2 regions of the Enterobacter sichuanensis genome follow, and region 1 is predicted to be linked to the other one. Evidence: predicted binding sites of a transcription regulator. Region 1 holds the regulator's gene; the other holds the start of a gene.
What was found. Region 1 encodes PhoB, which activates phosphate uptake and scavenging genes when phosphate is short. Its sites were predicted from a motif close to CTGTCATAAAACTGNCNNAT; they were not measured.
Positions count from the first base shown of each region.

Region 2: the regulator PhoB is predicted to act here: its motif matches at 2,145-2,164, upstream of uvrB (excinuclease ABC subunit UvrB).

Region 1 is NZ_CP027986.1:1,016,408-1,019,537, forward strand. Features, by position in the region: gene sbcD (exonuclease subunit SbcD) at 1-692, opposite strand, end outside; gene phoB (phosphate response regulator transcription factor PhoB) at 880-1,569, shown strand; gene phoR (phosphate regulon sensor histidine kinase PhoR) at 1,591-2,886, shown strand.
Region 2 is NZ_CP027986.1:1,399,017-1,402,146, reverse strand. Features, by position in the region: gene uvrB (excinuclease ABC subunit UvrB) at 1-1,913, opposite strand, end outside; gene C1N69_RS06605 (ABC transporter ATP-binding protein) at 2,666-3,130, shown strand, end outside.

The DNA.
Region 1 (3,130 bases):
CCGCCGATAACCTGCGCGCGGTGGATATGCCCAAGCGCAATGTAGTCCGCTGGCGGGAAGTTTTGCGCCGGAAAGGCGTCGAGCGTGCCGATATAGATGTCACGAACGGCGTCACTTTTACTGGCCCCGACGGTGGTGAGATGCCCGGTCGCAATCACCGGAATCGGCTGTTCGCCGCGCAGGGCGCAGGCTTCGGCGTACTGCTGGTGATAATACTCAGTGATGGCCTGTAAAAGATGTTGCTGTTTTTGCGCGCCTGACAGCCCAGCCTGGCTTTGCACGATATCGCGGGGACGTAAAAACGGGATGGGGCACAGTACCGCCCCTGGTGTACCGTCCCGTTTTTTCAGGATCTGCGGGGCGTGCCCGGCGCTGGCGACGACGGTGGTATTAAGAAAGGCCAGGATGTCGCGGGATTCGTTGAGCGTCGCGACGGAATCATGGTTACCGGCGACAATCACCAGATGACAGCCGGTTTGCTGCAAATTCACCACGAAGCGGTTATACAGTTCTCGCGCATAGCTGGGAGGAGAGCCGGTATCAAAGATGTCACCCGCCACAATAATCGCATCTACCTCATGCGCCTGGGCCATTTCCAGCAGCCAGTTCAGGAACGCGTCATGTTCAGCCGCACGGCTTTTGCTGTAAAAATTTTGACCCAGATGCCAGTCCGAGGTGTGAAGTATGCGCATAGCTGATCCGTGGCGAAAAAGAGAAAGCAGGATTATAAACCTTCAGGGAAGGGAAAATAACCGCTGTAATAAAACAACAGTTTGGCTATTGTCGTGGTACTGTTTTTCATAAATCTGTCATAAATCTGACGCATAATGGCGCCGAATTACAAACTTGTAACGTACATAAGATAAGACAGGGCAAAGTATGGCGAGACGTATTCTGGTCGTAGAAGATGAAGCTCCAATTCGTGAAATGGTGTGCTTCGTGCTCGAGCAAAATGGCTTCCAGCCGGTTGAAGCGGAAGATTATGACAGCGCAGTGAACCAGCTGAATGAACCCTGGCCCGATCTGATTCTGCTGGACTGGATGTTGCCCGGCGGTTCCGGACTGCAGTTTATCAAGCACCTGAAGCGTGAAGCGCTGACCCGCGACATCCCGGTGGTGATGCTGACGGCGCGCGGTGAAGAAGAGGATCGCGTGCGCGGTCTGGAGACCGGCGCGGACGACTACATTACCAAACCGTTTTCACCGAAAGAGCTGGTGGCCCGCATTAAAGCCGTGATGCGCCGCATTTCACCGATGGCGGTGGAAGAGGTGATCGAGATGCAGGGACTGAGCCTTGACCCCACCTCACACCGCGTAATGACCGGTGAAAATCCCCTCGACATGGGGCCTACCGAATTTAAACTCCTGCACTTCTTTATGACTCACCCGGAACGCGTTTACAGCCGCGAGCAGTTGCTGAATAACGTCTGGGGAACTAACGTGTATGTCGAAGACCGGACGGTTGACGTACATATCCGCCGCCTGCGAAAAGCGCTGGAACTGAGCGGCCACGATCGCATGGTGCAGACGGTCCGCGGCACGGGTTATCGTTTTTCTACCCGTTTCTGAACAATGACAGGAGTGTGACGCGTGCTGGAACGTCTGTCATGGAAAAGGCTCGTCTTTGAACTGATCTTATGTTGTATTCCGGCCTTCATTCTGGGGGCCTTTCTTGGACACCTGCCGTGGTTTCTGCTGGCGTCGGTCACCGGGCTGCTGATCTGGCATTTCTGGAACCTGCTGCGCCTCTCCTGGTGGCTGTGGGTTGACCGCAGTATGACGCCGCCGCCGGGAAGCGGCAGCTGGGAGCCGCTGCTGTACGGTCTGCATCAGATGCAGATGCGTAATAAAAAGCGCCGCCGCGAGCTGGGAAGCCTGATTAAGCGTTTTCGCAGCGGTGCGGAATCGCTGCCGGATGCGGTCATCCTGACCACCGAAGAAGGGACCATCTTCTGGTGTAATGGTCTGGCGCAACAGCTGTTGGGCCTGCGCTGGCCGGATGATAATGGCCAGAATATCCTCAACCTTCTGCGCTATCCCGAGTTCACGCTGTACCTGAAAAAGCGTGATTTTACCCGACCGCACAATCTGAAGCTCAATAACGGTCGCCATCTGGAAATCCGCGTGATGCCCTACAGCGACAAGCAGTGGCTGATGGTGGCGCGCGATGTTACCCAGATGCACCAGCTGGAGGGGGCGCGTCGCAACTTCTTTGCAAACGTCAGCCATGAACTGCGGACTCCGCTGACCGTGCTTCAGGGCTATCTGGAGATGATGCAGGAGCAAACGCTTGAAGGTGCGCCGCGCGAAAAAGCGCTGCACACCATGCGCGAGCAAACGCACCGGATGGAAGGCCTGGTGAAGCAGTTGCTGACGCTCTCGAAGATTGAAGCCGCGCCAACGCTTGCGCTGAATGACACCATCGATGTGCCAATGATGCTGCGGGTCGTGGAGGGTGAAGCGCAAACCTTAAGCCACAACAGGCATCACCTGACCTTTGAGGTCGACAACACGCTAAAGGTGCTGGGCAGTGAAGATGAACTGCGTAGTGCCATTTCAAACCTGGTGTATAACGCGGTGAACCATACGCCGGAAGGGACGGACATCGTGGTGCGCTGGCACCATACCCCGACGGGAGCCGAATTTAGCGTGGAGGACAACGGGCCGGGTATCGCGCCGGAGCATATTCCGCGTCTCACCGAGCGCTTCTACCGCGTGGATAAAGCACGTTCGCGGCAGACCGGAGGAAGCGGCCTGGGGCTGGCGATTGTTAAACATGCGGTGAATCACCACGAAAGCCGTCTCGATATTGCGAGCACGCTGGGTAAAGGAACCCGCTTCAGCTTCGTGATCCCGGAACGATTAATTGCCAAAAAGATCGCCTGACAGTCGGTGTGTCATTTTACCTTTCCACGGGTCAGCCTCTGCTGGCCCGTTTGCTTTGCAGTCAGGCGAAACGCGGATGAATTTTATACGGTTGGTGCTTTTTTGTTCGCATGATTAGCCATGGCTTTTTCATGAAATTAGCGAATTATTCTGGTCCGTATTTTCATGCTGGCATATTGTTCTGGTTTTGCGATCCCTCCTTGCCTTTAAACGTTATAAGCGTTTAAATTGCGCCCCAGATACT
Region 2 (3,130 bases), 380 kb from region 1:
TCCAGCTCGTGGATTTTCTGCTGCAGCGCTTTCGGCGTCAGCGCGACGGTATCTTCTTCCACCACTGAACGCGCCTTGCCGCGGCCTTTCGCTTTGGTTTTGGCAATGTTCTGACCCAGCGCCAGAATATCCACCACCTTCTTGTTCAGCCCCTGCGGCGTAATGCCGTGTTCTTCGTTGTAGCGCTGCTGTTTCTCGCGACGGCGCTCCGTTTCACCGATCGCTTTCGCCATCGACGGGGTGATTTTATCCCCGTACAGAATCGCTTTGCCGTTGACGTTACGCGCGGCGCGGCCAATGGTCTGGATCAGAGAGCGTTCAGAACGCAGGAAGCCCTCTTTATCGGCATCCAGAATCGCCACCAGTGAGACTTCAGGCATATCCAGACCTTCCCTCAACAGGTTAATCCCCACCAGCACGTCAAACTCGCCCAGGCGCAGGTCGCGAATAATCTCCATGCGCTCCACGGTATCGATATCCGAGTGCAGATAACGCACCTTCTCGCCGTGCTCTTCGAGATACTCGGTCAGATCTTCCGCCATACGTTTGGTGAGCGTGGTCACCAGCACACGCTCGTTGATGGCGGAACGGGCACGGATCTCGGAGAGCAGATCGTCCACCTGCGTCGCCACGGGACGCACCTCGATAACCGGGTCCAGCAGCCCCGTCGGACGCACAACCTGGTCAACCACCTCATCGCCGGATTTCTCCAGCTCATAGTTGCCCGGGGTTGCCGAGACGTAGATGGTCTGCGGGGCCAGCGCCTCAAACTCTTCAAACTTCATTGGACGGTTATCCAGCGCGGACGGCAGGCGGAATCCGTACTCCACCAGCGTCTCTTTGCGCGCCCGGTCACCGCGATACATCCCGCCAATCTGCGGGATGGTGACGTGGGATTCGTCGATCACCAGCAGACCGTCGGCCGGAAGATAGTCAAACAGTGTTGGCGGTGGCTCACCCGGCCCGCGACCGGAGAGGAAACGGGAGTAGTTTTCGATCCCGGAGCAGTAGCCCAGCTCGTTCATCATCTCCAGATCAAACTGGGTACGCTGGGTCAGGCGTTGCTCCTCCAGCAGCTTATTGTTCGCCAGAAGCACTTTACGGCGTTCTGCCAGCTCGAATTTGATCTCTTCCATCGCCTGCACAATACGCTCGCGTGGCGTCACATAGTGCGTTTTCGGGTAGATGGTATAGCGCTGAATGACTGACTCGATGTGGCCGGTCAGCGGGTCGAACAGCGAGAGGCGCTCGACCTCTTCGTCAAACAACTCTACGCGCAGCGCAATATCGTCAGATTCTGCCGGGAAGATATCAATCACTTCACCGCGAACGCGGAACGTTCCGCGCTGGAACGCCTGGTCATTACGGGTGTACTGCAGCTCCGCCAGACGGCGCAAAATCGCGCGCTGATCGATGATCATCCCCTGGGTCAGGTGCAGCATCATTTTCAGGTAGAGGTCCGGATCGCCCAGACCGTAGATAGCCGATACCGACGCCACGACCACCACATCGCGACGCTCCAGCAGCGCCTTCGTCGCCGACAGACGCATCTGCTCAATGTGTTCGTTTACCGAGGCATCTTTCTCAATGAACGTGTCAGAGCTCGGGACGTAGGCCTCAGGCTGGTAGTAATCGTAGTAGGAGACGAAATACTCCACGGCATTATCCGGGAAGAACTCTTTCATTTCGCCGTAAAGCTGTGCGGCGAGGGTTTTATTGGGTGCCAGCACCATCGTGGGGCGCTGCAGATCGGCAATCACGTTGGCGATAGTGAACGTTTTGCCGGAGCCGGTTACCCCCAGCAGCGTCTGGTGTGCCAGCCCGTCTTCCAGCCCCTCTTCCAGACGGCGGATCGCCTCAGGCTGATCGCCAGATGGACGGAAAGCAGAATTCAATTTGAACGGTTTACTCATGGGCGACAACCTGATGACGTTATAAGCGGCAGGTGAGTAATTTTACTCGTTGTTGCCAGGATTGCCAGTAAAAAACACTGGATGAAAAACCAGTGGCATGTCAGGATATTTAGCATAGCGCCTGAATGATTAGCGCGATAGCGGCCAAAATTTGGACTGTGACAATATAAAACACCAGTCAGGTGAGGTTATCCCCAGAACTTTTTCTTTTTTAACATTTGTCAAGCCAGGTAATGATAGTTTTATGGCAACGGGTGACACTTTCGTGACGGGAATTGCTTTTATCTAAGCAATTAAATTATAAACGATATTTTCTAAAGCCGCGTTTCGCGTCAATTTGGGCGAAAGCCGCGTCTTCTCTCGCTTATCGCGTGTTTTCTAACTCTAATGCACATGGTTATCCACAGGAATAGTGGATAACTGCTTCCAGCCCATACAGACTGGCGCTCGGCAAATTCCCGGATTTTCCCACGAGACGGCAGGAAAAAATTTTTATAGCTATTTTTTGATGATTAACAGTTGTCTCTTTCATAACCAATCGATGAGATATAGCTCACAATTTCATCATTCTTGTTCCTGCACCACAACTCACCACCGCCGGCACCGTTGATGTGCACTCCCTCGCTTTTTTAACCTCCCTCCTGTGACATAGTCCTAAAAAAGGCGCTTTTTTAAACACTTTCCGCTTTCTGGCAGGGGTTTTGCACAATCAACATCGAGCCTCACCTACACACATTTTTAAGGAGAGAAAGATGTTGAGTCTGCGTGCAGTGAACCAGTTTTATGGAAGCCAACATACGCTATGGAACGTGGATTTAGATTTTCCGCAAGGGGTGTGTACGGGCGTCGTAGGTCTGCCCGGAATGGGGAAAACCACCCTGATGAATTGCATCGCCGGGAAAGTGCCCGTGGAAAGCGGCACCATCATCTGGCATGAAGCGGGCGCGCCGCCGCGTGATTTGCTGAGCCCGGCGCCAGAACAGCGTTCAGGGCCGGGAATTGGCTATGTCCCGCAGGACAGGCGCATCTTCTCCCAGTTAACGATTGAGGAGAATCTGCATATCGCTATGCGGGCGATGGGGAAGCCCGATCCGCAAGCGAAAAGCGAGGTGTACGATCTGTTACCCGAACTCTACCCGTTACGTCAGACCCGGGCCAACGCCCTTTCGCCAGACGACCAGTACCAGCTGGCTCTGGCCAATGCGCTGGTAAACCGT